DNA from 3 places in the Nocardioides aromaticivorans genome. Region 1 is predicted to be linked to each of the others. Evidence: riboswitches for the same ligand, from Rfam matches in the RefSeq annotation. Region 1 holds a riboswitch; each other region holds the start of a gene.
What was found. A riboswitch is a leader RNA that binds a small molecule or an ion and turns the genes downstream of it on or off. The one in region 1 is predicted to bind glycine.
Positions count from the first base shown of each region.

Region 1 (9,980 bases):
CGACGGTGCGGACGCCGCCGGCCGGCGCCGAGCCGTAGCTGCCGTCGATGCGCACGGCCTCCTCGGCGAACCAGCGGAAGAACTCCGCCGCGTAGCCGACCTCGGCGCGGGCGTCGGTGGCGGACTTGCCGTTCTCGGCGCAGATCAGGGCGGCGAGGTCGTCGGCGTCGCGGTGCATCAGTTCGAAGACCCGGTGCAGGATCTCGGAGCGGCGGCGCGGGCTGGTCGCGGCCCACTCCGCAGCGGCGGCCTCGGCGGCGTCGACCGCGGCCGTCGCCTGAGCGGCACCGGCGTTCGCCACCGCGGCGAGCACCGCCTTGTCGGCGGGGTCGTCGACGTCGTACGTGCCGAGCTCGCCGGCCTCCCAGCGGCCACCGACGTGGATGCCGTTGGCGGGGGCGAGCGAAGCGATGAGCTGGTCGAGCGATGTCACGGGTAGAGGCCTCTCTGCTGGTGGGCTGCGGCGACCCGCTCGACGGCGATGCAGGTCGCCGCCTCGCGGAGGGTGGTCTGGTCGGTGGTGGCGCGCTCGTGGACGCGCTGCCAGGCGAGGAGCATCCGCTCGGCGAGGCGCTGGTTCACCTCGTCCTCGGACCACCAGTACGCCTGGTTGGCCTGCACCCACTCGAAGTAGGAGACGACCACGCCGCCGGCGTTCGCCAGGATGTCCGGTACGACGAGCACGCCCCGCTCGCGCAGGAGCTCGTCGGCGCGGGTGCTCGTCGGGCCGTTGGCGCCCTCGACGACGAGGCGCGCGCGGATCCGGTCGGCGTTGCCCTCGTGGATCACGCCCTCGACGGCGGCCGGCACGAGCAGGTCGACGTCGAGCTCGAGCAGGTCCTCGTTGCTGATCTCGGTGAGCCGGCCGAAGCCGACCACGCTGCCGGTGGCGTCCACGTGGGCGCACAGGGCCGCGATGTCGAGGCCCTGCGGGTCGCGCACGCCGCCGTACTGGTCACTGACGGCGACGACCCGCACGCCGGCCTCGGCGAGCAGGACCGCGCTGCCGCGGCCGACCTTGCCGAAGCCCTGGACGGCGGCCGTCGTGCCGCGCGGGTCGAGTCCGGTGCTGGAGATCGCGGCGAGCGCGACCTCGACGACGCCCCGGGAGGTCGCCATCGCGCGGCCGAGCGAGCCGCCGAGGCTGATCGGCTTGCCGGTCACGACACCGAGGACGGTGTGCCCGCTGCTCACCGAGTAGGTGTCCATGATCCAGGCCATGGTGCTCTCGTCGGTGCCGATGTCGGGGGCCGGGATGTCGTGCGCCGGGCCGATGATCGGGCTGATCTCGCTGGCGTAGCGGCGGGTCACCCGCTGCAGCTCGGCCTGGCTGTAGTCGCGCGGGTCGATCCGCACGCCGCCCTTCGCGCCGCCGTACGGCACGTCGAGCAGGGCGCACTTCCAGCTCATCCACATCGCCAGGGCGCGGACCTCGTCGAGGTCGACCTCCGGGCTGTAGCGCAGGCCGCCCTTGGCCGGGCCACGGGAGAAGTTGTGCTGCACCCGGTGGCCGATGAGCACCTCGACCTCGCCGCTGTCGCGGCGCAGGGGGATGCTGACGGTCATCTCGCGGCGCGGCGTGGCGAGCATCGCGAAGGTGCCCTCGTCCAGGCCGAGCCGGTCGCAGGCAGCGCGCAGCTGCCGGTGGGCGTCGCCGAGCGGGTCCTTGCGGACCTCCTCGGTGGTCGACGTCCCCGGCAGGACGTCGACGCTCACTGCCCGGCCGCCGCGAGCGCTGCCTCGACCACGTCGAACGCCTCGTTGAGCTGCTCGTCGGTGATCGACAGGGGCGGGAGGAAGCGCAGCACGTTGCCGTAGGTGCCGCAGGTCAGGACGATGACGCCCTCGGCGTGGGAGCGGGTCGCGATCTCCTTGGCCAGGACGGGGTCGGGCGTGTCGGTGCCGGCCTCGACCAGCTCGACCGCGAGCATGGCGCCCCGGCCGCGGACGTCGCCGATCCGGCTGTCGCGCTCGCCGATCGCGCGGAGCCGGCCGACGACGAGCTCCTCGATCTGCCGGGCGCGCTCCACCAGGCCGTCGGCCTCGATGGTCTCGATGACCGCGAGCGCCGCGGCGCAGGCGATCGGGTTGCCGCCGTACGTGCCACCGAGGCCGCCGACGTGGACCGCGTCCATCATCTCGGCGCGGCCGGTGACCGCGGAGAGCGGCAGGCCGCCGGCGATGCCCTTGGCCGTCACGATCAGGTCGGGTACGACGCCGTCGTGCTCGCACGCGAACATCGCACCGGTGCGGGCGAAGCCGCTCTGCACCTCGTCGGCGACGAAGACGACGCCGTTGGCGGTGCACCACTCGGCCAGCGCGGACAGGAAGCCGGCGGCGGGGACGATGAAGCCGCCCTCGCCCTGGATCGGCTCGATCACGACGGCGGCGAGGTTGTCGGCGCCGACCTGCTTCTCGATCACGTCGATGGCACGGGCGGCGGCCGTGGCGCCGTCGAGCCCGCCGTCGCGGTAGGGGTAGGACAGCGGCGCGCGGTAGACCTCGGAGGCGAACGGGCCGAAGCCGTGCTTGTAGGGCATCGACTTGGCGGTCATCGCCATCGTCAGGTTGGTGCGGCCGTGGTAGGCGTGGTCGAAGACGACGACCGCGTCCTTGCCGGTGTGGTGGCGCGCGATCTTGACGGCGTTCTCGACCGCCTCGGCGCCGGAGTTGAAGAGCGCGGTGCGCTTCTCGTGGTCGCCCGGGGTGAGCCGGTTGAGGTGCTCGGCGACGGCGACATAGCCCTCGTAGGGCGTCACCATGAAGCAGGTGTGGGTGAACGCCGCGACCTGCTCCTGCACGGCCGCGACGACGCGCGGCTCGGCCGCACCGACGGTGGTGACGGCGATGCCGGAGCCGAGGTCGATGAGGATGTTGCCGTCGACGTCCTCGAGCAGGCCGCCGCCGGCGTGGGCGGTGAAGACCGGCATCGTCGTACCGACGCCGGAGGCGACGGCCGACGTCTTGCGGGCCATCAGCTCGACCGACTTCGGGCCGGGGATGGGGGTGACCAGGCGGCGTGCCTGGCGTACGGCGGGGGCGGAGGTCTCGGTGGTCACCCTCCTATCGTGCTCCGCGCCCTGCATGTCGTCCAATGCCTTTCTGTTGGGATTTGGATGCCGCTGCGGCATACAGTGGGCGGGTGGACCTGCGCCTCCTGACCACCTTCAGCACGGTGGCCGAGCTGGGCTCGGTGAGCGCCGCCGCGGAGGCGCTGCACGTCACCCAGCCGGCCCTGTCGCGCCAGCTCCAGCAGCTCGAGCGGCAGACCGGTGTCACCCTCTTCCACCGCCACCACCGGCGACTCAGCCTGACCGCCGCCGGCCACACCTTCCTCGCCGCGACGCGCGACGTGCTCACCAGCGCCGAGGCGGCCCGCTCGCTCGCCGAGGCGCTCGCCGCCGGCCGCCTCGAGCGGGTCCGCGCGGCCGCGCCGACCACCACGCTGACCGACGTGGTCGCGCCCTTCCTCGCCACCCTCGGCCCCGACGACCCGCTCATCACCGTGCACGAGGCCAACGCCGCCGACGCGATCGACGGGCTCGGCGACGACCTCGACCTCGCCGTCCTCACCGTGCCGCCGCCGCGGCACCTGAGCAGCGCGCCGGTCGCCCGGCTGCCCGTGTGGGCCTACGTCCGCGCCGACCACCCGTACGCCGGCCGGTCCGCCGTACCCGTCGCCGAGCTCGCCGACGAGCGGCTGATCACGCTCGAGCCCGGTGCCCGACCGCGCACCCTGCTCGACGAGGCGCTCGCCCGCGCCGGTGCGGCGGCCTCCGAGGTGATCGCCTGCAGCAACCCCCAGGTCGCGCAGGCCCTGGCCGCCGCCGGCCGCGGCATCGCCGTCGTCTCCGACGACCCGCGCTTCGACCTCGAGCGCACCCTCGTCCTCGACGACGCGGGCGCGCCACTGACCCTCACCCTCGTCGCGGCCTGGGATCCCCGGCACCACGCGGCGACCGTGCTGGCCGGGCTGGCCGAGCGGCTGGAGGCGTTCTGCAGCGAGCGGTACCCGCCGCTGGCCGGGTAGTGCCTCGCCTCGTCAGCACTCGATGACATTGACGGCGAGACCTCCGCGCGAGGTCTCCTTGTACTTCACGTGCATGTCGCGACCGGTGTCGCGCATGGTCCTGATCGCCTTGTCCAGCGACACCTTGTGGTGGCCGGTCCCGTTGATCGCCAACCGGGCGGCGTTGATCGCCTTCACCGAGGCGATCGCGTTGCGCTCGATGCAGGGGATCTGCACCAGCCCGCCGATCGGGTCGCAGGTCAACCCGAGGTTGTGCTCGATGCCCACCTCGGCGGCGTTCTCGACCTGGGTCGGCGTCCCGCCGAGCACCTCGCACAGCGCACCGGCGGCCATCGCGCAGGCCGACCCGACCTCGCCCTGGCAGCCGACCTCGGCGCCCGAGATCGAGGCGTTCTCCTTGAACAGGATCCCGACGGCGGCGGCGGTGAGCAGGAAGCGCACCACCCCGTCGTCGTCCGCGCCCCGGACGAAGCGCACGTAGTAGTGCAGCACCGCCGGGATGATCCCCGCCGCGCCGTTGGTGGGCGCGGTGACGACGCGACCACCCGAGGCGTTCTCCTCGTTCACCGCGAGCGCGAACAGGTTGACCCAGTCGATGACGTCGAGCGGGTCGCCGCCCTCGGCCCGGGCGCAGAGGTCGGCGTGCAGGCCCGGCGCGCGGCGCGGCACCTTCAGCCCGCCGGGGAGCAGGCCCTCGGCGCTGCAGCCGGCGCGGACGCACTCCTGCATGACCGCCCAGATCTCCAGCAGCCCGGCGCGCACCTCGTCCTCGCTGCGCCACGACAGCTCGTTGGCGAGCATCACGTCGCTGACCCGCAGCCCGGTCTCCTCGCAGATGGCGAGCAGCTGGGCGCCGGTGGTGAAGGGGTACCGGACCTCCGTCCGGTCCACCACCACGCGGTCGGCACCGACCGCGTCCTCGTCGACGACGAACCCACCGCCGACCGAGTAGTAGGTCCGCTCGCGGAAGGCACCCTCGATGCCGTACGCCGTGAAGGTCATCCCGTTCGGGTGCGCGGGCAGCGAGCGGCGCCGGTGCAGCACGAGGTCCTCGGCGGCGTCGAAGCGGACGGTCCGCCTGCCGGCGAGGTCGATCGCCCCGTCGCGTCGTACGACGTCGAGCCGGCCGCGCGCGGCGGCGACGTCCACGGTCGCCGGCAGCTCCCCCTCGAGCCCGAGCACGACGGCGCCCTCCGAGCCGTGGCCGTGCCCGGTCGCCCCCAGCGACCCGAACAGCTCGGCCTTCACCCGTACGGTCGCATCGAGGAGCCTGTCGTGGACGAGGCCGTCGACGAAGGTCTTCGCGGCGCGCATCGGCCCCACCGTGTGTGACGACGACGGACCGATGCCGATGGAGTAGAGGTCGAAGGTGCTCAGGGGCACGACGCGACCTCCCGCTCGAGCACCTCAGGCCTCGAGCAGCGCGTCGTACGCGGCAGCGTCGAGCAGGTCGACGGTGGCGGTCACCTTGACGACGAGGAGCCAGCCGCGGCCGAAGGGGTCGCTGTTGACCAGGCTCGGGTCGCCGTCGACGTCCTCGTTGACCTCGACGACCTCGCCGGTCACCGGCGAGTAGAGGTCGCTGACGGACTTGGTGGACTCGAGCTCGCCGCAGGTCTGGCCCGCGGTGACGGTGTCGCCGACGGCCGGCAGGTCGACGTACACGATGTCGCCGAGAGCGTCGGCGGCGTAGGCCGTCACGCCGACACGCGCGGTGTCGCCGTCGAGGGCGACCCACTCGTGCTCGGCGGAGTACTGGAGGTTCGTGGGGTTGCTCATCGTCTTCTCCTCGAGGTGGGTCAGCGGTTGCGGGTGTAGAAGGGGAGCTCGACGACGTCGGCGTCCTCGAGGGAGCCGCGCAGCAAGACGGAGACCCGGGTGCCGGGCGCCGCGAGGTGCGGCGGCACGTAGGCCATCGCGACCGGCTTCTCCAGCGTCGGCGACGGCGCGCCGCTGGTGACCTCGCCGACCTCGGCGCCGGTGGCCGGGTCGACGACCGGGTAGCCCGCGCGCGGCGAGCGGCGGCCGGTGGAGACCAGCCCGACGAGCACGCGCTCCGGGCCCTGCTCCTTGCGCTTCGCGAGCGCCTCGTGCCCGACGAAGCCGTCCGGCTTGTCGAGGACGACGACCCGGCCCAGGTTGGCCTCGTACGGCGTCGTGTCGCGGCTCAGCTCGTGGCCGTAGAGCGGCATCCCCGCCTCCAGGCGCAGCGTGTCGCGGCAGGCGAGGCCCGCGGGGACGAGGCCGTGCGGCTCCCCCGCCTGCTGCAGCGCGGCCCAGACGGCCTCCGCGTCGGACGGCCGGCAGTAGACCTCGAAGCCGTCCTCGCCGGTGTAGCCCGTCCGCGCGAGCAGCACCTCGACTGCGCCGTCAGGGGCAGCGACCGTGCCGGCGTCGATGGCGTAGTACCTCAGCGACGGCACGTCGAGCTCGGTCAGCTCCGCGACGATCGCGGCCGACGCCGGGCCCTGGACCGCCAGCAGCGCCCACTCCTCCGACGTGTCGCGGACCTCGACGTCGTACCCGTCGGCGCCGGCGGCCACCTCGGGGGCGACGACGGCGACATTGCTGGCGTTCGCGACGACGAGGTAGTGCTCCTCGGCGAGGCGGTAGACGACGAGGTCGTCGATGATCCCGCCGTCCTCGGCGCAGATCATCGAGTAGCGGGCGCGGCCGACGCCGATCGCCGACGGACGACCGACGAGGGCGTGGTCGAGCGCGGCGCCGGCACCCGGGCCGGTCAGCTCGATCTCGCCCATGTGGGTGAGGTCGAAGAGGCCCGCCGTCGTGCGCACGGCCCGGTGCTCGGCGAGCTCCGAGCTGTAGCGGACCGGCATCTGCCAGCCGGCGAAGTCCGTGAAGTTGGCGCCCAGTGCGGTGTGGACCGCGTGCAGCGGGGTGGTGCGCGGGGTGGGGTCGTTCGTTGCCATGCGGAGGCTCCCGGGGTCGAGGGTGCACGGCACCCTGCTGGTCTGCCTCCCCGCTCTGTCATGGGTGCCTGAGAGCTTCACCGCGACGAGCGGCTTGCACCGTGGGCGCAGGACATGGGTCCTGTCTTTCCAGAGTTGCCTCGCCGCGCAGTGATGGGGCCTGAGAGTTTCTCGGGGAGAGTTGCTCCTACGGCGCCCCGTCGCGACCCATCGGGTCAGGCGGGGTCTCTCCTGCTGCGGCTTCGAACGGCCGGTGTGGAGTTGTGTGCGGCGAGGCTACAGGTCGTGGCCGCCCGGGTCCCATTCCCCTCCGGCGCGGACGGCACGCCTGCGTCAGCCGATGCTGGCGCCGCCGTCGACGTAGAGCGTCTGGCCAGTGACGTACGACGACTCGTCGGCCGACAGGAAGGTGACCGCGGCCGCGATGTCGTCCGGCTGACCGACCCGCCTGACCGGGACGGCGTCGGCGTTGAGGCGGCGGAACTCGTCGACGTCCATCTTCAGCCGGGCCGCGGTGGCGTCGGTCATCTCGGTCGCGATGAAGCCCGGCGCGACCGCGTTGACGTTGATCCCGAACGGGCCCAGCTCGATGCCCAGGGTGCGGGTGAAGCCCTGCACGCCCATCTTCGCGGCCGAGTAGTTGGCCTGCCCCCGGTTGCCCAGCGCCGAGATCGAGGAGATGTTCACGACCTTGCCGTACTTCTGCTCCACGAAGTGCTTCTGCGCGGCCTTGGTCATCAAGAACGCACCCTTGAGGTGCACCCCCATCACCAGGTCCCAGTCCTCCTCGGTCATCTTGAACAGGAGGTTGTCGCGGGTGATGCCCGCGTTGTTCACCAGGACGTGGATCCCACCCAGCTCGGTGACGACCCGCTCGATGGCGGCGTCGACCGACGCGCCGTCGGAGACGTTGGCGCCCACGCCGATGGCCTTCGCACCCTCGGTGAGCGGCAGCTTCGCGGCGGCCTCGGCGGCCGCGGTCTCGTCGAGGTCGACGATCGCGACCGACGCGCCCTCCTCGGCGAACCGGGTGGCGGTGCCGAACCCGATCCCGCGCGCTGCTCCGGTGATGACGGCGACTCGCCCGTCGAAACGACCCATGGTGGTGCTTCCTCTCGTTGGTGGTGGCGGCCGGTCGAGGTCGACTCAGCCGAGGCGGACCAGCGTCTTGCCGGTCGTGCGGCCCGCGAGCATGTCCGCCATCGCGCGCGGGGCCTGCTCGAGGCCGTCGTAGACGGTCTCGGGTGCGACCAGCCGGCCGTCGCGGATCCAGCCGGCCATCCGTTGCTGCATCTCCTCGAGCAGGTCGAGGTGCAGGCTGCCGCGGAAGCCGGACAGCGTCAGGTGCTTGGCGGTCGCGAGGAAGATGTTGCGCGGACCGGTGGGCTCCGACTCGTAGTCCGAGATCGAGCCGCACAGGGCGATGCGCCCGTGCATGGTCATCGCGTCGAGCGCCGCCTCGAGGTGCTCGCCGCCGACGTTGTCGAAGTACAGGTCGATGCCCTCGGGGGCCAGGCGTGCCAGCGCCTCCCCCAACGGCTCGGACCGGTGGTTGAACGCCGCGACGCCCAGGTCGTCGCGCAGCCAGGCGACCTTCTCGTCCGATCCGGCGCTCGCGACCACCCGGTGGCCGAGGTTGCGGGCGATCTGGACGACCAGGGAGCCGACGGCTCCGGCGGCCGCCGACACCCACAGGACCCGCCCGCCGCTGAGGCCGTCGACGACCGCGAGGCCGGCGTACGCCGTCAGGCCCATCGGCCCGAGCGGCCCGAGGAAGTGCTGGTGCGGCGCGTCGCCCGGGTCGAGCACGCGCAGCGTCCCGACGCCGTTCATGGCGCTCTCGCCCGCGCGCACCACGGCGTGCTCCCGCCAGCCCAGGGAGTGCCAGACGACGTCGCCCGGCTCGAACCCGTCGGCCCGGGACGCGACGACCTCACCGATCGTGAGGACGCCGTCCATCGGCGCGTGCAGGTCGAAGGCGGTGAAGTAGCCGTCGGGTGCCGCGGGACGCAGCCGGAGCCTCATCCCGGGGTCGACGGAGGTCCAGGTGTTGCGGACCAGCACCGAGCCTGCGGCGAGCTGGTCGGGGTCGGGGAGCTCGACGGGGACGACCTCGAAGTGCTCGGGCCCGACCTCGCCCCGCGGGTGGGCAGCGACCTGCAGCGCACGGCTCTTCATGTCTCTCCTCGGCACTCGGTGTGTGGACACCCGCGACTGTACTGAACTAAATTCAGTTTATGAAGACTCCGATGATGTCGGCTTGGCGCTGGACCGGGACCGGACGTCCGCTCCAGCTCCACGAGGTCCCGGTGCCCGCTCCCGGTCCCGACGAGGTGTTGGTGCGCGTGCGCGCTGCTGGCATGTGCCACTCGGACGTGGGCGAGCTCGACGAGCCCTCATGGGCCGTGAACATCACGCGCAACCCGATCACCCTCGGGCACGAGATCGCCGGCGAGGTCGTCGCCGTCGGCACGGATGTCACCGGCTGGACGACGGGCCAGCGGGTCGGCGTCCATCCGCAGGGCAGCACCGTTCCCGGCTACAGCCGCGACGGCGGCTACGCGAGCCACCACCTGGCCCCGGCCGGTGACCTCGTCGCGGTGCCCGACGGGCTGAGCGACGAGCTCGCCGCCACCGGCACCGACGCCGGCATGACGTCGTACCACGCGGTCGCGGTGGTCGGCGGCGTCCGCGCGGGCAGCCGCGTCGGCGTCATCGGCCTCGGGGGCCTCGGCCAGCTCGGCGCCCAGCTCGCCGTCCACCTCGGCGCCGAGGTCCACGGAGCCGACACGAGTACGGCGGCACGCTCCCTCGCGGCCGGATGGGGCCTCGCCGGGCTCCACGAGCGGGCCGAGGACCTGCGCGGCCTCGGCCTCGACGTCGTCATCGACTTCGCGGGCTTCGGCACGACCACCGAGGCGGCCGTGCAGGCGATCCGCGTCGGCGGCGACGTCGTGATGGTCGGCCTGGGCGCCGAGCACACCACGCTGACCACCGCCGACGTCATCCACCAGAAGGCA
Region 1 covers NZ_JACBZM010000001.1:2,552,203-2,562,182, reverse strand. Annotated here, with positions in the region: gene BJ993_RS12050 (NAD-dependent succinate-semialdehyde dehydrogenase) at 1-433, opposite strand, end outside; gene BJ993_RS12045 (Glu/Leu/Phe/Val family dehydrogenase) at 430-1,716, opposite strand; gene gabT (4-aminobutyrate--2-oxoglutarate transaminase) at 1,713-3,059, opposite strand; gene BJ993_RS12035 (LysR family transcriptional regulator) at 3,143-4,030, shown strand; gene BJ993_RS12030 (L-serine ammonia-lyase) at 4,043-5,413, opposite strand; gene gcvH (glycine cleavage system protein GcvH) at 5,438-5,809, opposite strand; gene gcvT (glycine cleavage system aminomethyltransferase GcvT) at 5,830-6,960, opposite strand; glycine riboswitch at 7,006-7,098, opposite strand; glycine riboswitch at 7,099-7,205, opposite strand; gene BJ993_RS12015 (SDR family NAD(P)-dependent oxidoreductase) at 7,294-8,061, opposite strand; gene BJ993_RS12010 (NADP-dependent oxidoreductase) at 8,107-9,138, opposite strand; gene BJ993_RS12005 (zinc-binding dehydrogenase) at 9,198-9,980, shown strand, end outside.

Region 2 (9,980 bases), 290 kb from region 1:
CGGCGGTCACGCGGAGTCGTTCGCCCGGAACATGCACGGCCTGGCCCGGCAGGGCTTTCATGTCTACAGCATCGACGCGCTCTACCACGGGTTCAGCGACAAGCAGCCCTACGACGACGACAAGCGCTATGTCCACCAGGTCGAGGCCGTGGTCGACCTGATCGATGCCTTGGGCCATGACACGGTCCACATCGAGGGTGAGTCGATGGGAGCCACCATCGCCTTCCACTTCGGGCTGAGCCACCCTGAGCGCACCCGCAAGGTGGTGCTCAACACCGGATTCGGACACGTCAAGCTGAACAAGTCGGACTTCAAGCCCGTGAAGGGCGACATGGGGGAGCTTGCCCGCCTCTCTCGCGAGGTCGTCGTCGACCCGAACGCTGCGGCCATGCGCAAGCGGCTGGAGTGGGTCGTCGCCGAACCGGAGTCGATGACCGACGAGATGGTCGAGATCCGGCTGGCGCTCTACTCGGATCCCCTCATCAACGACTCCATGCGGAAGGTCTTCCGGCTGGACAAGGACTGGAGCTGGGACCTGCCCTACTCGGAGGAGGACCTGGTCGACTACCGGCCGGAGACACTGGTGCTGTGGACCGAGCACAACCCGGGCGATGGTCCCGACTACGGCGAGTACATCGCAAGCATTCTGCCGAACGGCAAGTTCTACTGCATCGACGGCGCGGGGCACTGGCCGCAGTGGGAGCGCCCTGAGGAGCACGACGCCGTGCTCACCGAGTTCCTGTTGGGACGGGCCTACCAGCCTTCAGGCTCCTGACCCCGGACACCACGCACGGCCTGCCGGCCGGTCGCCTGTCATCGTGACAGGTGGCCGGCCGACTCAATTGCGCTCGACACGTCATCGAAAGTCGCATGCAGGTGGTCGCGCATCCGCTGGGCTGCCCTGTTGCCGTCGCCGGCGCGAACCGCAGCCAGGATGCCGTGGTGCTCCTCGTGGCTTCGCGCGATCGTCCCAGGAAGGATGAGCGGCTCACTTGCCGGCGTGAACAGCTCACCCCGCGCAGTCTCCATCAGCCGGTGGAGCCGGGGTGAGCCGGCCGCGCGAGCGAGCAGCCCGTGGAACCGGCTGTCGGACTCACGGAACTGACGGGGCGTCAGCCGGTCACCGTCGACGTCGATCGCCTCGGCGAGCTGCTGCAGGTCCTCGGCCGTTCTCCGTTCGGCAGCCAACCACGCGATGTGCGACTCGACAGCCGTGCGCACGTCGATGATCTCGCGCAGCAGGGAGCCGTCGTCAGCCATTTGCGCGAGCCAACGTGCGTAGGGCTGTGCGAGCTCGGTGACGAACGTTCCTCCTTCGACGCCGCGACGAACCTCGACGTAGCCCTCCGCGCGAAGGCGGCTCAGTGCCTCGCGAAGGGTGGACCGGGACACCGCGAACATCTCGCTCAGACGTCGCTCGGCGGGCAGCCGGTCCCCTGGACGCAGCTGCCCGCCGTGGACCATGGCCCGGATGCGGGCGTGGACGTCGTCCGTGGACGTGCGGACCGCCTCGCCGTGGCGGTGCCAGTGCGAGTCGGTGTCGATCAGCTCATCCGGCGGCGTGGAGGGAGTGCTCACTCAGGTCAGTTCCTCGGGTCCTGTCGACGGCCCGCTCGACGAGCCAGTCGAACAAGGGATCACCGCCGAACATCTCGGGGTGCCACTGTACGGCGACGACGTCGGCGTCGGGCATCTCGATGCCCTCCACCACCCCGTCCAGAGCTCGCGCCGAGACCACGACGCCCTCGCCGGGGGTCAGGACCGCCTGGTGGTGGTAGCTGTTCACGGAGATCCGGGCACCGAGGACGCGGGAGAGCTCGCTGTCCTCGGTGACGTTCACCATCTGCGGCCGGTGGTTCCCGGGATAGCCGTAGAAGGAGTGGGACTGCCCGTCGGAGGCCGAGAGATGGGGGACGAGCGTGCCGCCACGAGCCACGTTGATGAGCTGGCAGCCCCGACAGATTCCGAGCACCGGGATGCCCTTCACTAGAGCGGCTTCGAACAGCCCGATCTCGAACGCGTCGCGCCCGGGGTCCATCACCGTCGCGAACTCGGTGGGGATGCCGCCGTAGCGTCCCGGGTCGACGTCCTCCCCGCCCGCGAGGACCAGTGCGTCGAGTCGGTCGACGACTGCTACGGGGTCGGCTTCCCGCGTGAGCAGCACGGGCGTGCCGCCGGCACCGGCGACGCTGCGGATGTAGGGGGAGAGGAAGACCTCGATCGGCTCCTGGCCGACGAACGCGGGCAGCCGGCCGACCTCGTGGCCGTACCGGTACTGGCCGGTGACGCCGATCAACGGTTGGGGGAGCGAAGGTGGGGTCCGCAGGTTCACGGGCGTCCTTTCGATGGTTCGGATGCGGAGGTCACGTGCCGGTGGCGATCAGGTCGACGTCCGGCCCGGCCTTCCGGGAGACCTGGACCGCGGCGTTGCGAACGGCGCTCGCGATGGCGTCGATCTTCAGGGTTCGTGCGGAGCCCGCTACCGAGATGGCGGCCACCGCCCGACCGGACGGGCCGAGGATGGGGGCGGCCACGCAGACGAGACCCTCCCGGCACTCCTCGCGGTCGAACGCCACCCCTTCCTGGCGCGCAGCCTCGAGCTGACGGAGGAACATGCCCGGCAGCGCGATCGATCGCGTCGTCGTCGGCCGGAGTCCACCGTCGAGGACGCGCTTGACGGCCGTCCGGTCCGACCGGGACAGGATGGCCTTTCCGAGGCCGGAGGTGTGTGCGTTCAGCCTGCTGCCCACGCGCGACGGTGTCGAGGTGGAGCGGTGCCCGTAGATCTTGTCGAGGTAGACCACGTCGGTGCCGTCGAGGACGCCGAGGTGGACGTTCTCGTGCGTGAGCTCGTAGAGCTCGGAGAGGTACGGCAGCGCGACCTCGCGCAGGACGCCCGCTCCGCCGCGCAGGGCCACTGCTCCGAGGCGGAGCATCGGAGCGCACAGGTACCAGTCCATGCCGTCCCGGTCGACGAGCCCAGCGTCGCGCAGCACACCGAGCAGGCGATGGGCCGTCGACTTCGGAACGCCGGCGATGTGCGCGAGTTCGGTGAGGGTCGCGCCGCCTGCGGCGTCGCCGAACGCGGTCAGGAGCGAGATCGCCTTGCCGACAGACCCGCCGTCAGGAGTGCTGTGCTCAAGAGTGGGGACTGATACGTCTAATGGTCGTGCCCTCATACCAATACCGTACGCCGTTGATGTGTGCTGCGCCACCCCCAACTTCGGAACCGGTGCCACAGAGGCGCGGGGCCAGCCAGGAAGTGGCCGGTCAGGCGCCGGCACGTGTCGTGGCTGGCGTGTCGACGTGGCCCTCGACGGCGTCGAGCATGTCGCGCAGGGTGCGGGTGAGCGCGCTGACCTTGCGGCCGGAGAGCTGACTGATGATCGCGGACTCGACGGCGTGGAACTCGGGATGGACCTGCTCCGTCAGCGCGGTGCCCTTGTCGGTCAGGCGGAGCCGGACCAGGCGACGGTCCCGCTGGTCGCCCTCCCGGAGGAGCAGCCCTCGGCCCTCGAGGGTCTTCACTACCCCGGTCAGCGTGGCCTTCGAGACGTCGGCGCACTCGGCGACGTGTCGGGTCTCGACGCCGTCCGAGTTCCACACGACGGCGAGGACGATGAACCCGGTCCAGGTCAGGTCGTATCGGCGCAGGACGCGGTTGGTGAGCTCGGAGCGGACTGCGTTGGCCACTCGGAAGAGGTCGGACAACGGGCTGGCGGCAGCGAAGTCAAAGGGCGAGTTGCCGACCTGGCCGTTCATGCGGGCTCAGTTTCCGCGGGCGGTCGGAAGGGGCATCTGGCCATCCAAGTCCGGGCGTCGGGAGCTGGGAAGCGTGACGTTCCACGCCCCAGAACCGCGCGGGTTTCGGTGGAGACCGGACGAGGCGGACCGCACGTGGCGTTCCGCGGTCCGGCACAGCGTCCTGGCCACGGCGGGCCGGGCCGTGCTCCAGTGGGTGTTGCCAGACAGTCGGTGCCGGGCGTGACGAGGCTCGGCTACGGTGTGGGCGACGTACAACTGAACACCGGCCGTTCGAAGCCGAAGCAGGAGAGCCCCCGTCTGGCCTGATGGGTCGGGACGGGGCGCCGTAGGAGCAACTCTCCCCGAGAAACTCTCAGGCCCCATCACTGCTCGCGCGAGGCAACTCTGGAAAGTCAGGACCCGTGTCCTGCGCCCACGGTGCAAGCCGCTCGTCGCGGTGAAGCTCTCAGGCACCCATGACAGAGCGGGGAGGCAAGCGAAGCAGGGTGCAGTGCACCCTCGACGACGGGAGCCTCCGTGTCCTCGAACGACCCCACCCCTTTCGGGACCCCCTTCAGCGAGCGCCACATCGGCAGCGACGCTGCCGCGCAGGCGAAGATGCTGGCCGAGATCGGCTACTCGAGCCTCGACGACCTGATGGCCGCAGCGGTGCCGGCCGGCATCGTGTCGCCGGAGCCGCTCCGGCTCCCGCCCGCGGCCAGCGAGGCCGAGGCGCTCGCAGAGCTGGCCGCGCTGGCGGGCCGCAACGACGTCGGCGTGGCGATGATCGGCTGCGGCTACCACCCGACCATCACGCCCCCGGTGATCCGCCGCAACCTGCTGGAGGCGCCGGCCTGGTACACGGCGTACACGCCCTACCAGCCGGAGATCAGCCAGGGTCGGCTCGAGGCCCTGCTCAACTTCCAGACCGTCGTCGGCGACCTCACCGGCCTGCCGACGGCCAACGCCTCGCTGCTCGACGAGGCCACGGCCGTGGTCGAGGCGATCCTGCTGATGCGCCGAGCGTCGCGGTCGAAGTCCCCGCGGGTGCTCGTCGACGCGGACACGTTGCCGCAGACGCTCGCCGTCATCGGCACCCGCGCCGAGGCGGTCGGGCTCGAGGTCGAGCTCGTGGACCTGGACGGGCCGCTCCCGGAGGGCGACTTCTTCGGCCTGCTGGCGTCGTACCCCGGCTGCTCGGGGGAGGTCCGCGACCTGCGCCCGCTCGCCGACGACGCACATGGCCGGGGCGCCGCGGTGGCGGTCACCTGCGACCCGCTCGCGCTGACCCTGCTCACGCCGCCCGGCGAGATCGGCGCCGACATCGCGGTCGGGTCGACGCAGCGGCTCGGCGTCCCGATGTTCTACGGCGGCCCGCACGCCGCCTTCATCGCCGTGCGCGAGGGCCTCGAGCGGCACCTGCCGGGCCGCCTCGTCGGTGTCTCGATCGACGCGTCCGGACAGCCGGCGTACCGCCTCGCGCTGCAGACCCGCGAGCAGCACATCCGCCGCGACAAGGCGACGTCGAACATCTGCACCGCGCAGGTGCTGCTGGCGATCACCGCCGGGATGTACGCCGTTTACCACGGGCCCGACGGCCTGCGCCGGATCGCCGGCCAGGTTCACGCCCGCACCGCCGAGATCGCCTCCGAGCTGGAGGTGCGCGGCGTGCGGCGGGTCAACCGGCACTTCTTCGACACCGTCGTCGTCGAGGTCGCGGACGCCGTTGCCGTCGTCGCCCGCGCCCGCGCCGCCGGCATCCTGCTGCGCCCGGTCGACGCCACGCACGTCGGCATCACCTGCTCCGAGATCACCACCGCCGAGCACGTCGCGACCGTCGTCGACGCCGTCGAGCCCCGGACCGACGGTGGCGTCATGGTCCAGGTGGGCACCGGGATCCCCGCGGCGCTGCGTCGTACCTCCGCCTTCCTCGAGCACCCGGTCTTCCACCGGCACCGCTCCGAGACCGCGATGCTGCGCTACCTGCGGGCGCTCTCCGACAAGGACTACGCGCTGGACCGCGGCATGATCCCGCTCGGCTCCTGCACGATGAAGCTCAACGCCACCGCGGAGATGGAGCCCATCTCGTGGCCCGGCTTCGCCGACATGCACCCGCTCGCCCCGCTCGAGGACGTCGCCGGCTACCGCGTGCTCGTCGAGCAGCTCGAGGAGTGGCTGGCCGAGATCACCGGGTACGCCGCCGTGTCGATCCAGCCCAACGCGGGCTCGCAGGGCGAGCTCGCCGGCCTGCTCGCGATCCGCGCGTACCACCACGACCGTGGTGAGGCGCGGCGCGACGTCTGCCTGATCCCGTCCAGCGCGCACGGCACCAACGCCGCCTCCGCGGTGCTCGCCGGCTTCCGGGTCGTCGTGGTGGCCTCCCGCGAGGACGGAACCGTCGACCTCGACGACCTGGCCGCGAAGTGCGCCGAGCACACCGACCGGCTCGCCGCGGTGATGGTCACCTACCCCTCCACCCACGGCGTCTACGAGACCGGCATCACCGACCTCTGCGACCTGGTGCACCGCCACGGCGGCCAGGTGTACGTCGACGGTGCCAACCTCAACGCCCTCGTCGGCATCGCCCGGCCGGGCACGTTCGGCGGCGACGTCTCGCACCTGAACCTGCACAAGACCTTCGCCATCCCGCACGGCGGGGGCGGCCCGGGGGTCGGCCCGGTCGCGGTCGCGGCCCACCTGGCGCCGTACCTGCCGAGCCACCCGCTGCACCCGGTCCCGGAGCAGCGCGTGGGCATCGGCCCGATCAGCGCGGCGCCGTACGGTTCGGCGGGCGTCCTGCCGATCGCGTGGGCCTACGTGCGGATGATGGGCGCCGACGGCCTGCGCCGCGCGACCCAGACCGCGGTGCTGGGGGCGAACTACCTCGCGCACCGGCTCGCGCCTCACTTCCCGCTGCTCTACACCGCGGAGAACGGCCTGGTCGCGCACGAGTGCATCGTCGACCTGCGCCCGCTCACCGCCGAGACCGGCGTGAGCGTCGACGACGTCGCGAAGCGGCTCATCGACCACGGCTTCCACGCGCCGACCATGAGCTTCCCCGTCCCGGGCACGCTGATGATCGAGCCCACCGAGTCCGAGGACCTCGCCGAGCTCGACCGGTTCGTCGCGGCGATGGTCGCGATCCGCGGCGAGATCGACGCCGTCGCCGCCGGCCGCTGGAGCGCGGAGGACAGCCCGCTGCGGCACGCCCCGCACACGGCCGCCTGCCTCGTCGAGGAGTGGACGGCGCCGTACACGCGCGAGGAGGCGGTCTTCCCGTCCGGCACCCCCGCGGGCAAGTACTGGCCGCCGGTTCGCCGCATCGAGCAGGCCTACGGCGACCGGAACCTCGTCTGCTCGTGCCCGCCGATCTCCGACTTCGAGAACTGACCACCCCACCCACGCCACCACCTAGGAGCACTGCCGTGTCCTCTCGAACCACCCCGCTGCACGAGGTCCATGCCGGCCTGGGGGCGAGCTTCACCGACTTCGCCGGCTGGCAGATGCCGGTCCGCTACAGCTCGGAGCTCGCCGAGCACCGCGCCGTCCGCACGACCGCGGGACTCTTCGACCTCACCCACATGGGCGAGATCGAGCTGACCGGGCCGGGCGCCGGCGCCGCGCTCGACCACGCCCTCGTCGGCCGCCCGTCGGCGATCGGCGTCGGCCGGGCGCGCTACTCGATGATCTGCGCCGAGGACGGCGGCATCATCGACGACCTCGTCGTCTACCGCCTGGCCGACGAGCACTACCTCGTCGTCGCCAACGCCAGCAACGTCGCCGTCGTCGCGCCGGAGATCGCCGCCCGGGCCGAGGGGTACGACGTCACGGTCCGCGACACGTCCGCCGACTGGGCGCTGCTGGCGGTCCAGGGGCCCGCGTCCGCCGCGATCATCGCCGCGCTGACCGAGCTCGACGTGCCGTCGCTGAAGTACTACGCCATCGACGCCGGCACGGTCGCTGCCGCTGACGGCGCGGTCGAGGTCCTCCTCGCGCGCACCGGCTACACCGGCGAGGACGGCTTCGAGGTCTACTGCCGCCCGGCCGACGCCCCCGCCGTCTGGGCCGCTCTGGCGCAGGCGGGGGAGGCCCACGGCCTGGTCCCCGCCGGGCTCGCCTGCCGCGACACGCTGCGCCTGGAGGCGGGCATGCCGCTCTACGGCCACGAGCTGAGCCGCGACACCACGCCGTACGAGGCGAACCTGGGCCGCGTCGTCGTGCTCGACAAGCCCGGCGGCTTCGTCGGCCAGGACGCGTTGGCGAAGCGCAAGGAGGAGGGCCCGGCCCGGGTGCTCGTCGGCCTGGTCTCGACCGGCCGCCGCTCGCCGCGCGCGGGCTACCCGGTCGTCGACCCGGCGACCGGCGCCGAGGTCGGCGAGGTCACCAGCGGCGCCCCGTCGCCGACCCTGGAGAAGCCGATCGCCATGGCCTACGTCCCGCCGCACCTCGCCGTACCCGGCACCCGCGTCGCCGTCTCCCTGCGCGGCACGCTCGAGGACGCCGACGTCTTCGAGCTCCCGTTCTACTCCCGCGCCCGCTGACCGCCCCTTCCCGCACCGACACCACCAGGAGCACCCGATGAGCAACCCCACCCACCTCCAGTACACCGCCGAGCACGAGTGGGTCGCCCTCGACGGCGAGACCGCCCGCGTCGGCGTCACCGCCTACGCCGCCGACGCCCTCGGCGACATCGTCTACGTCGACCTGCCGGCCGTCGGCGACACCGTCACCGCGGGCCAGACCTGCGGCGAGCTCGAGTCCACCAAGTCCGTCAGCGACCTCTACTCGCCGGTGACCGGCGAGGTCGTCGAGGTCAACAAGGACGTCGACAGCGACCCGAGCCTGGTCAACAGCGACCCCTTCGGCGAGGGCTGGCTCTTCGTCGTCAAGGTCACCGCGACCACGGACCTGCTCGACGCCGCGGCCTACGACGCGCTGCTGGAGGCCTGACATGCTCGACCAGCGACTGGTCGACTACGACCCCGACGTCCACGCGGCCATCTCCGCCGAGCTGGCCCGCCAGCAGTCCACCCTCGAGCTGATCGCGTCGGAGAACTTCGCCCCCGTCGCCGTCATGGAGGCGCAGGGCTCGGTCCTGACCAACAAGTACGCCGAGGGCTACCCCGGACGCCGCTACTACGGCGGCTGCGAGCACGTCGACGTCATCGAGCAGCTCGCGATCGACCGGGTCAAGGAGCTCTTCGGTGCCGAGGCCGCCAACGTGCAGCCCCACTCGGGCGCGCAGGCCAACGCGGCCGCGATGTTCGCGCTGCTCGACCCGGGCGACACGATCCTCGGTCTCGACCTCGCGCACGGCGGCCACCTGACCCACGGCATGCGGATCAACTTCTCCGGCAAGCTCTACGACGTCGTGGCCTACCACGTGGACGACCAGGACTTCCGGGTCGACATGGCCGAGGTCGAGCGGCTCGCGCTGGAGCACCGGCCGAAGCTGATCGTGGCCGGCTGGTCGGCGTACCCGCGCCAGCTGGACTTCGCGGAGTTCCGCCGCATCGCCGACCTCGTCGGTGCCTACCTCATGGTCGACATGGCGCACTTCGCCGGCCTGGTGGCCACCGGGCTGCACCCGAGCCCGGTGCCCTACGCCGACATCGTCACCACGACCACGCACAAGACCCTCGGCGGTCCGCGTGGCGGCGTGATCCTGAGCAAGGCCGAGCTGGCGAAGAAGATCAACAGTGCGGTGTTCCCCGGCCAGCAGGGCGGTCCGCTCGAGCACGTCGTCGCGGCGAAGGCGGTGGCCTTCAAGATGGCGGCCTCGCCCGAGTTCAAGGAGCGGCAGGAGCGCACCCTCGAGGGCGCCCGGATCATCGCCGAGCGGCTCACCCAGCCGGACGTCGCCGAGGCCGGGGTGTCCGTGCTCACCGGCGGCACCGAGGTGCACCTGGTGCTCGTCGACCTGCGTGACTCCGCGCTCGACGGGCAGCAGGCCGAGGACCGGCTGCACTCCATCGGGCTGACGGTCAACCGCAACGCGGTGCCCTTCGACCCGCGCCCGCCGATGGTGACCTCCGGCCTGCGGATCGGTACGCCGGCCCTGGCCACCCGCGGGTTCGGCGCGGAGGCCTTCGCGGAGGTCGCCGACGTCATCGCCGAGGCGCTCAAGCCGTCGTACGACGAGGGAGTGGCCGCGAAGCTGCGCGACCGCGTCGCGGCCCTCGCCGCCGCGCACCCGCTCTACGCGGGCCGGTGACGGCCGTCGTGCCGGAGGGGCG
Region 2 covers NZ_JACBZM010000001.1:2,262,606-2,272,585, forward strand. Annotated here, with positions in the region: gene BJ993_RS10640 (alpha/beta fold hydrolase) at 1-775, shown strand, start outside; gene BJ993_RS10645 (FadR/GntR family transcriptional regulator) at 814-1,578, opposite strand; gene BJ993_RS10650 (gamma-glutamyl-gamma-aminobutyrate hydrolase family protein) at 1,550-2,332, opposite strand; gene BJ993_RS10655 (IclR family transcriptional regulator) at 2,364-3,179, opposite strand; gene BJ993_RS10660 (MarR family winged helix-turn-helix transcriptional regulator) at 3,271-3,762, opposite strand; glycine riboswitch at 4,140-4,237, shown strand; gene gcvP (aminomethyl-transferring glycine dehydrogenase) at 4,282-7,134, shown strand; gene gcvT (glycine cleavage system aminomethyltransferase GcvT) at 7,170-8,285, shown strand; gene gcvH (glycine cleavage system protein GcvH) at 8,323-8,694, shown strand; gene glyA (serine hydroxymethyltransferase) at 8,696-9,958, shown strand; gene lipA (lipoyl synthase) at 9,955-9,980, shown strand, end outside.
Region 2: it holds a riboswitch for glycine, as region 1 does, so the genes downstream of both, gcvP (aminomethyl-transferring glycine dehydrogenase) here and gcvT (glycine cleavage system aminomethyltransferase GcvT) in region 1, are expected to answer to the same signal.

Region 3 (9,980 bases), 2.0 Mb from region 1:
GGCCTGGAACGGGGTGCACTCCTCGCCCTCCACGATCGGGACGGCGATGTGCCAGGTCTGGTGCCGGCCACCGTTCTGGTGGTCGCCGAAGTTGTCCGACCACGGGGCGTCGCTCGCGAAGATCGGGACGTGGTGCTCGACGTCGAGGGGAGCCAGCTCCAGCGGCGGCGGCGACGGCCGCTCCTCCGGCGAGGTCCACACCGCCCCGTCGGGCGAGGACGACGGCTGGAGGAAGGTGCCGCTCGCCCGGGCGACGACCTCGCCCTCCTGCTCGACCACGGCGTCGGCCAGCAGCAGCCGGGGACCTTCCCTGACCACCGTCGCTCGTGCCGTCGTCGGGATCATCCGGGCCGGGCGGAAGAGGTCGACGTGGTAGCGAGCCGGGACGAGCTCGCTGCGCCCGGCGTCGTCCACGGCCTTCTCGAGGGCACGCGCCAGCAGGCCGCTGACGGCGACCCCGTGCATCTGGTCCGAGCGCCAGAGGCTCTGCGCCAGCGGCAGCGGGACCAGCGCGTCACCCTCGTCGCGGAACCAGGCGAACTGGACGGCAGCGCGGCGAGAGCCGTCTCCGGCAGCTTGCTGCCCGGCCTGCGGCGGAGACGCGCTCGTCCCCGGTTCATAGAACGTGTTCTCGTTCATGGCCCCATCATGCCCGCTGGCCCCTGGGTGTGAGCAGCGGGCTCCCGGGGCAGGGTGCCCGCATGACCAGACTGGGATGGATCGTCGCCGGAGCCGTCGCCCTCGTGCTGCTCCTCGCCGGCAGCGTGACCGCGCTCGTCGTCGCCTCCGGCGGTGACCCGACCAGCGTCGAGGAGGTCGCCGACGCCGCGGTCGACGCCGCGGAGGACCTCGAGGTGGACGACGGGATCGACCTGCTCTGCGAGGCGCCGTCCGGGAAGGACCGCGCCGACCTCGAGAAGCTGATCGAGACGGTGCGTGACGAGACCGGCGAGGACGACCCCGACGCGACCTACGAGATCTCCGACGTCGAGGGCGACACCGAGGGATCGTTCACGGTCCGGGTGACCAGCGACGAGGAGCCCTACACCGACGCCGAGATCGCCGCGGTCGTGCACGTCGAGGAGCGGGACGGACGCTCGTGCATCTCCGGCTTCGACCCGATCAGCTGACCCGCTCCGCCGTCATCGTCGTCGCCGTCGCGACCTCGGCCGCGGCGTGGGCGGGCGCAGGCGTCGACCCCTGGTCGCTCGCGACCTGGCTCGCGGCCCACGGCGGGCTGGTCCTCGCGGTCGCGCTCGGCTGGGTGGTCCTCGCGCCGTTGCCGCTGGGGGCGGCGGCGCTGGTGGCGCGGCGCTCGCCGTGGCCGTGGATCGGCACGGTGACGGTCCACCTCGTCGTGCCGGTCGTGCTGCTCGCCCGCTTCCCGCACCTGCTGCCCGGCTGGGCGTGGGCCGTGGTCGCGCTCAGCGTGGCGGTCGGGCTCGCGTCCGTGGTCACGGCCTTCCCGGATGGCCCCCGGGGATCGTGACCGCCGGGTCGTACGGCGTGCGGGTGTAGACGAACGTCGCGCACTCCAGGCTGCGAACCGCGCCCGTGTCGGCATCGCGCCGGACCAGCAGCCGTTCGCCGCGGTGGTAGCCCTCGGCCCCGACGAAGGCGCCGTCGACGTCGACGAAGCGCTCGTGGAGCTCGGCCGTGCGCAGGTCGCGGGCCACCAGCTCACCGCCGGTCCACTCGAAGGCGAAGCCCGTGTTGCCCCAGAACCACAGCCCGAGCAGCTCGGCCACCTCGCCCGGCAGGGGCGGCAGCGAGGGGAACCACGGCTGCGCCACCGGCGCCGCGACGTCACCGAGCAGCGTCGCCGGCACCTGCTCGGGCCGCAGGCCGGTCGTCGCGTTGGCGAGCGCGACGACGGCGTCACGGGTGTCCCGGTCGACGAAGAGCGAGGCCTGGAAGCCCGGCATCGAGCCGGTGTGGCCGACCATCGTCCGTCCGCCGACGTGGAGCACGCGGAGGCCGAGCCCGTAGGCGTCGGCCGGAGCGACCGGCGCCGCCATCTCCGCCAGCGTGGACGCGGAGAGCACGTCGCGATGGCCGGAGGCCAGGAAGTCGGCCCACCGCAGCAGGTCCGCGACCGTGCTCCACAGCTGTCCGGCGGGCGCCATGGCGCCCGTGTCGGTGTGCGGCTCGGCGCTCAGGGTGTGGGCGAAGTGGTCGACGCTGCGGCCGGGCGCGTGCTCCGCAGGAGGGTGGTACGACGTCGCGCCCATCCCGAGCGGGACGAGCAGCCGCTGCTGGACGACCTCCCACCAGGGTGCGCCGCGCAGCCGGGCCACGACCTCGCCCAGCAGCGCGAAGCCGAGGTTCGAGTAGTGGTAGTACTCCCCCGCCGCAGCCACCCGCCCGGATCCGTCGTTGGCGGCGAGCAGCTCGGCGACACCGCCGCCGTCCACGCGCTCCCACCACGGTCCGACCGGCTCGCTCTGCAGCCCGCCCGTGTGCGCGAGGAGCTCGCGCAGCGTGGCGTCGGGGTACCCGCACTCGGGCAGGAATCGCCCCACCGGGTCGGCGAGGTCGAGCAGGCCCTCGTCCCGCAGCTGCAGGACGAGGACCGCCGTCAGGGTCTTGGTGATCGAGCCGATCCGGTAGGCGGAGTCGACGCCGACCCCGGGCAGCGCCGAGGAGCAGCCGGACCAGACCGGCTCGCCCCCGCGCGCCACGCCCGCCACGACCGAAGGCAGCCGGCCCGCGCCCTGGAGCGCGGCCAGCCGGTCGTCGTACACGGTCATTCGGCGTAGGCGTCCATCGGCGGGCACGCGCACACCAGGTTGCGGTCGCCGTAGGCCTGGTCGATCCGGGCGACCGGCGGCCAGTACTTGTCGGCCGCGCCGGCGAGGCCCGCCGGGAAGACGCCGACCTCGCGGGAGTAGGCACGGTCCCACTCGCCGACCAGCGCGCGGGCGGTGTGCGGGGCGTGGTGCAGCGGCGACGCGTCGACGTCCCACTCCCCCGCGGCGACCCGGTCGATCTCGCCCTTGATCGCGATCATCGCGTCGCAGAACCGGTCGAGCTCGGTGAGGTCCTCGGACTCCGTCGGCTCGACCATCAGCGTGCCCGCGACCGGGAACGACATCGTCGGGGCGTGGAAGCCGTAGTCGATGAGCCGCTTGGCGACGTCGTCGACCGAGACGCCCGTCGCTGCGGTGATGCCGCGCAGGTCGAGGATGCACTCGTGGGCGACCAGCCCGGACTCGCCTCGGTAGAGCACCGGGAAGTGCTCGCCCAGTCGGGCCGCGACGTAGTTGGCGGACAGAACCGCGACCGCGGTCGCACGGGTGAGGCCCTCAGCGCCCATCATCCGGATGTAGGCCCACGAGATCGGCAGGATGCCGGCGGAGCCGAACGGCGCGGCGCTGATCGCACCGGTGCCCTCGCGCCGGTCGGCGTCGGGGTGCAGCGGGTGCGTCGGGAGGTACGGCGCCAGGTGCGCGCGCACCGCGACCGGGCCCACGCCCGGGCCGCCGCCACCGTGCGGGATGCAGAACGTCTTGTGCAGGTTGAGGTGCGAGACGTCGCCGCCGAACTTGCCGGGCTGCGCGTAGCCGAGCAGCGCGTTGAAGTTCGCGCCGTCGACGTACACCTGGCCGCCGTGCTCGTGGACGATGTCGCACAGCTCGGTGATGGTCTCCTCGTAGACGCCGTGCGTCGACGGGTAGGTCACCATGATCGCGGCGAGCGTCTCGGAGTACTGCTCGCACTTGGCCCGCAGGTCCTCGAGGTCGACGGTGCCGTCGTCGGTCGCCTTCACGACGACGACCTTCATCCCGACCATGACGGCCGAGGCGGGGTTGGTGCCGTGGGCGGACGACGGGATAAGGCAGACGTCGCGCTGGCCCTGGCCGTTGGCGCGGTGGTAGTTGCGGATCGCGAGCATGCCCGCGAACTCGCCCTGCGCGCCGGCGTTCGGCTGGATGGAGACGCGGTCGTAGCCGGTGGCCTCGGCCAGCCAGCCCTCGAGCTGCTCGATCAGCTGGCGGTAGCCGTCGGCGTCCGCGGCCGGGACGAACGGGTGGAGGTTGGCGAAGCCGGCGAGCGAGATGGGCTCCATCTCGGTGGTCGCGTTGAGCTTCATCGTGCAGGAGCCGAGCGGGATCATGCCGCGGTCGAGCGCGTAGTCGCGGTTCGAGAGCCGCGCGAGGTAGCGCAGCATCGAGGTCTCGTTGTGATGGGTGTTGAAGACCGGGTGGGTCAGGAACTCCGTGGTCCGCTCGAGGTCCTCGGGCAGCCCGGCGTCGCCCTCGGCCGACACCTCCGTCACCCCGAAGGCACCGAGGACGGCGGCGAGCGTGGCCTCGCCGGCGGACTCGCCGAACGAGATGCCGACGGTGTCGCCGTCGACCGGCCGCAGGTGGATGCCGGCCTCACGGGCGGCCGTGACGACCGCACCGGAACGACCGGGGACGCGGACGTTGAGGGTGTCGAAGAAGGTGTCGTTGACGACCTCGATGCCGGCGGCCTCGAGGGACGCGGCGGCCCGGCGGGCGAGGCCGTGGATGTCGGCCGCAATCTCCTTCAGGCCCTGCGGACCGTGGTAGACGGCGTACATGCCGGCGGTCACGGCGAGCAGCACCTGGGCGGTGCAGATGTTGGACGTCGCCTTGTCGCGGCGGATGTGCTGCTCGCGGGTCTGCAGGGCGAGCCGGTACGCCGGGCGTCCCTCGGCGTCGACCGAGACGCCGACCAGGCGCCCGGGCAGCTGGCGCTCGAGGCCCTCGCGGACGCTGATGAAGCCGGCGTGCGGGCCGCCGTAGAACAGCGGGACGCCGAAGCGCTGGGCCGAGCCGACCACGACGTCGGCGCCGAGCGTGCCGGGCGCCTCGAGCAGGGTCAGCGCGAGCAGGTCGGCGGCGACGACCGCGAGGCCGCCCCGCTCGTGGACCGCGTCGATGACCGGCTTGATGTCGGCGATCCGGCCGGAGGCGCCGGGGTACTGGATCAGCACGCCGGAGACATCGCCCTCGGGCAGGCCCTCGGTGAGGTCGGCGACCACGATCTCGATCCCGATGCCCTCGGCGCGGGTGCGCACGACGTCGATGGTCTGCGGCAGCGCGTCCGCGTCGACGACGAACGGGCCCGAGGCCTTGCGGTTCGCGCGGAACGCCAGCGCGACGGCCTCGGCAGCCGCCGTACCCTCGTCCAGCAGGGACGAGCCGGCGGTGGTCAGCCCGGTCAGGTCGGAGACCATCGTCTGGAAGTTGATGAGCGCCTCAAGGCGGCCCTGCGAGATCTCCGGCTGGTACGGCGTGTAGGCGGTGTACCAGCTCGGGTCCTCGAGCACGTTGCGGCGGATCACGGCGGGCGTCACGGTCGCGTGGTAGCCCAGGCCGATCATCGGCTCACCGGGGACGTTGGCCGCGGCCAGGGCGCGCAGCTCGGCGGCGGCGGTCTCCTCGTCGGCGGCCGCCGGCAGGTCGAGCTCCTCGCCGGACCGGATGGACTTCGGCACGGCCGCGTCCATGAGCGCGTCGATCGACGCGTAGCCGAGACGGTCGAGCATGGTCGCGACCTGGTCGTTGTCGGGACCGATGTGGCGGTTGACGAAGGGGGCACTCATCAGCAGGCAGGCTTCCTCGGGATCGAAAAGGATCGAGCCCTCCCCCTCTGTCGGCGCGTCGCTGCGCCTCCAGAGTTGCCTGCTCCGCACGGTCCGGGCGCCTGAGAGGTTCCGGGGAGGAATTGCCCCTTCGGCGCAGGCCCACGTCAGCGACGTGTCCTGACTCTCCCGTGCGGGATGAACAGCAGCTACAGGTTACAACGCCTAGCCGGCGTTCCTCGCAGCGCGACGCGCGGCGAGCTCGTCGCCGGCCACGTCCTCGGCCTGCTCGGTGTCGCTGGCGCTCTCGCTCGGCAGCTGGGCGAGGGTGCCCTCGATCTCGCGCCAGACACCGCCGATGGCGATGCCGAACACGCCCTGGCCGCCCTGCAGGAGGTCGATGACCTCGTCGTTGCTGGTGCACTCGTAGACCGAGGCGCCGTCGCTCATGAGCGTGACCTGGGTCAGGTCGTCGGTGCCACGCTCACGCAGGTGCCCGACCGCCGTACGGATCTGCTGCAGCGAGATGCCGGCGTCCAGCAGGCGCTTGATGATCTTGAGGATCAGGATGTCGCGGAAGCTGTAGAGGCGCTGCGAGCCGGACCCCTTGGCACCGCGCACGCTCGGCTCGATCAGGCCGGTGCGCGCCCAGTAGTCGAGCTGGCGGTAGGTGATGCCGGCCGCGTTGCACGCGGTCGGACCGCGGTAGCCCAGGTCGCTCGGCAGCGGGGAGACGTCGTCGGTGAAGAGCAGCCCCTGCTCCTCGGCGGCAGCGGTCGCCGCGGCCGTGTCCTGACCGACCTTCTCGGGCTGCTGCTCGTTCACGGGGTCCTCCGCAGGGGTTCGATCAGGTGGGTGATCAAGGGGTGGTCGCGCAGGCATTGCACGGCTGTCATTCGACTCTTCAAGGTACGGCGCCGATGACGGGCCGGTCAAAGACGTCGCCGGGCGTGTCGTCAAAAACCCTCAGCCTCAACTTGAGGCTGAGGGAACTCCCGTCACTGTCCTGCTTCGAAGTCCTCGGGCGAGACGTGGTCCAGGAACTCCCGGAACGCCTCGACCTCGTCCTCCTCCTCGGCCGGCGCCGAGATCCCCGCCTCGGCCAGGACCTCCTCCGAGCAGTAGATCGTCGTACCGGTGCGAAGGGCGAGGGCGATCGAGTCCGACGGGCGCGCGCTCACCTCGGCACCCGACGCCAGGACCAGCGTCGCGAAGAAGACGCCGTCCTTCACGTCGGTGATCCGCACCTCCGACAGCTCTCCCCCGGTCGCCGCGAGCAGGTCCCTCATGAGGTCGTGCGTCAGCGGTCGAGGGGGGACGACGCCCTGCTGGGCGAACGCGATCGCGGTGGCCTCCACGGCGCCGATCCAGATCGGCACGTAGCGGTCCCCGACGGTCTCGCGCAGCAGCACGATGGGCTGGTTGGACGGCATCTCCACCCGGACTCCCAGGACATCCACCTCGCGCATGCCTCAACACTACTCGGGGTGGGATGAGGTGGGAGTGGTGGCTGCGTGGGGGTCGCGCAGGTGTTGCGGTTTGGGACCAAACCGCAACAATCCAACGCCCGGAGCTGCAGTTCCTGCCCAATCCGCGGCCTCGCCGGATCCCCGCGACCCGCCGGCCCTCAGATCCGGCGCAGGCCCGCCTTGACCAGGGTGGCGTGCAGCCGCACGGACAGGGCGGCGATCTCGCTCACGGCCTCCTCGGCACGCGCGGCGGCGCCGGCGTCGCGGCCGCGGCGGGGGGCGACGACCTGCTGGATGAGCCCGACCTCGCGGTCGGCGGCCGCCCGGAAGCCGCGCAGGTGGCGGGGCTCGATGCCGAAGTCCGCCAGCTCGCTGGCGGTCTGCGCAATCACCAGCGCGTCGGTGTCGTAGTGCCCGGTCGCCGACGGCGTGATGAGGGCGAACTCCTCCAGCTGTGCGAGGAGGGCCTCGTCGATCTCGGCCACCTTGATGAGCTCCTTGCGCGATAGCCGCAGCTTGTCGCTGCGACGGAAGGACTCCGGTGCCGGCATGCCGTCGGAGCCGATGGCGACGGTCGGCACGGTCGGGACGACCGGCTCCGGCGCGGGCGGCTCGAGGCCGCGGTCCATCGCGTCGAGGTGCTCGCCGATGACCTTGAGCGGCAGGTAGTGGTCGCGCTGCATCCGCAGGATGTAGCGCAGCCGCGCGATGTCGGCCTCGGAGAACTTGCGGTAGCCCGCGGGGGTGCGCTCCGGCTTGATCAGCCCCTCGGACTCGAGGAAGCGGATCTTCGGGATGCTGATGTCCTCGAAGTCCGTGCGCAGTCGGTCGAGCACCTGCCCGATGTTGAGCAGGGGCTCGCGCTCGCCGCGGGCGACGGCAGCGACCACGGTCAGTGGCTCTCGTGGCCCGCGAAGAAGACCAGGCGGTACTTGCCCACCTGGACCTCGTCACTGTCCTTGAGCTGCGCCTTCTCGATGCGGTCGCGGTTGACGTAGGTGCCGTTGAGGCTGCCCGCGTCCTCGACGGTGAACGAGTCGCCCGACCGGCGGAAGACCGCGTGGCGGCGCGAGACGGTCACGTCGTCGAGGAAGATGCCGCTCTCGGGGTGGCGGCCCGCGCTCACCTCGTCGGCGTCGAGCAGGAACCTGCTGCCGGCACCCGGACCCTTCTGTACGACGAGCAGCGCGTGCCCGACGGGAAGGGCGTCCACGGCGGCCGCGTCGACGGCGCTGAGCGCCCGGTCCGAGGTCTCCACGCGGTCGGCGGGGAAGACGGCCTGGATCGTCGCGGTCGAGTCCGTCGCGACCGGCGCGGTCGCGTCCGCCTCGACGAGACGGGTGCCGCACTGCGAGCAGAAGCGGGCGTCGTCAGGGTTCTGCCGGCCACAGGCGGTGCAGAACGGCATCTGGAAACTCCTTGGGTCCGGAACGGGTACTACGAACGTACCGGATCAGCCGTCGAGCTGGGCCTCGTATCCGGCCGCGTCGAGAAGTCCGTCGAGCTCGTCGGGCGTAGCGGGCGCGACCTCGAAGAGCCAGCCGGCGCCGTACGGGTCGTTGTTCACCAGCTCGGGCGTGGCGTCGAGGGCCTCGTTGACGGCGACGATCTCGCCGGAGACCGGGGCGTAGACGTCGCTGACCGACTTCGTCGACTCGAGCTCGCCGCACGCGTCGCCGGCAGCCACGGTCGCGCCGACCTCGGGCAGCGACACGTACACGATGTCGCCGAGGGCGTCCTGGGCGTAGTCGGTGATCCCCACGCGGACCGAGCCCGCCGCCTCGCCGGGCTGGCGCAGCCACTCGTGCTCGACGGTGTACTTCAGGTCAGCGGGGTTCGTCATGGCGAGAAGGCTACTGCCCCTGCTCCGGCAGGGCGTAGCGAGGCTCTGCGCGAGTCGCGACCGCTTCGATGTCGACCGCCTTGAGCTCGCTGACCTCCATCGTGCCGCCGTCGTTCTCGATCTGCTTCTTCGGCCCGAGGGCGAAGGTCAGCGAGTCGGCGAGGACGCCGGGCTCGCCGATGGCGTCGATGACGTACGGCGCCTCGATCCGCTCGCCGTCGACGGTGAACCCGCCCTCGGTCTCCTCGAGCGAGGTCTGCGCCACGACCCGGATGGTGCCGTTGATGGCGATCGCCTCGGCGCCGACGGTCCGCAGCGCCTGGATGGTGTCGAGGAGGGAGCCCAGGCGCACCCGGCCCTCGTCCTCGGTGATCGTGATCCGCACGCCGGGCCCGGTCACGGGCACGAGGCCCGCGATGATGCTGAGCGTGTCAGCCTCGGCCTTGGCCTGGTCGAGCGCGGTCTGCCGCTTGGTCGTGTCGTCGCGCAGGTCGGAGGCGACTCCCTCCAGGCGGTCGATCTCGGCCTCGGCACGCTGGCGGGCACCGCCGAGACCGTCGAGGAGGTCGATCAGCTCCTGCTGGCGCAGGCCGGAGTACGTCGCGTCCGTGTCGGTGACCCTGATCTGGGTGACGCCGGCGAAGCCCACCAGGGCCATGAGCACGCCCGCGACCAGCTGCCGGCGCGAGGGACGCAGCAGCGCCCGCCGGAGTCGGTCGAGCGGCTCGTCAGGCATGGAAGACGTGCCTCCGGATGGCGGCGACGTTGGTGAAGATGCGGATCCCGAGCACGACGATCACGCCCGTCGAGAGCTGGCCGCCGACGCCGAGCCGGTCGCCGAGGTAGACGATGCCTGCGGCGATCACCACGTTGCTGAGGAACGAGACGACGAAGACCTTGTCGTCGAAGATCCCGTCGAGGTAGGCGCGCAGGGCGCCGAAGACGGCGTCGAGCGCCGCCACCACCGCGATCGGCAGGTAGACCTCCAGACCGGCCGGGACGTCGGGCTGGAACACCAGGCCGAGCACCACACCGACCAACAGTCCGAGCACCGCGATCACGGCGGGCCACCTCCCTCGACCTTGGGGTTCTTCTTCTGCTCCACGAACCGGAG
Region 3 covers NZ_JACBZM010000001.1:4,551,509-4,561,488, reverse strand. Annotated here, with positions in the region: gene BJ993_RS21860 (acyl-CoA thioesterase domain-containing protein) at 1-639, opposite strand, end outside; gene BJ993_RS21855 (hypothetical protein) at 702-1,130, shown strand; gene BJ993_RS21850 (hypothetical protein) at 1,100-1,489, shown strand; gene BJ993_RS21845 (serine hydrolase domain-containing protein) at 1,455-2,750, opposite strand; gene gcvP (aminomethyl-transferring glycine dehydrogenase) at 2,747-5,575, opposite strand; glycine riboswitch at 5,655-5,756, opposite strand; gene BJ993_RS21835 (MerR family transcriptional regulator) at 5,780-6,379, opposite strand; gene BJ993_RS21830 (bifunctional nuclease family protein) at 6,553-7,023, opposite strand; gene ftsR (transcriptional regulator FtsR) at 7,182-7,913, opposite strand; gene BJ993_RS21820 (FHA domain-containing protein) at 7,916-8,431, opposite strand; gene gcvH (glycine cleavage system protein GcvH) at 8,477-8,866, opposite strand; gene BJ993_RS21810 (DUF881 domain-containing protein) at 8,877-9,602, opposite strand; gene BJ993_RS21805 (small basic family protein) at 9,595-9,927, opposite strand; gene BJ993_RS21800 (DUF881 domain-containing protein) at 9,924-9,980, opposite strand, start outside.
Region 3: it holds a riboswitch for glycine, as region 1 does, so the genes downstream of both, gcvP (aminomethyl-transferring glycine dehydrogenase) here and gcvT (glycine cleavage system aminomethyltransferase GcvT) in region 1, are expected to answer to the same signal.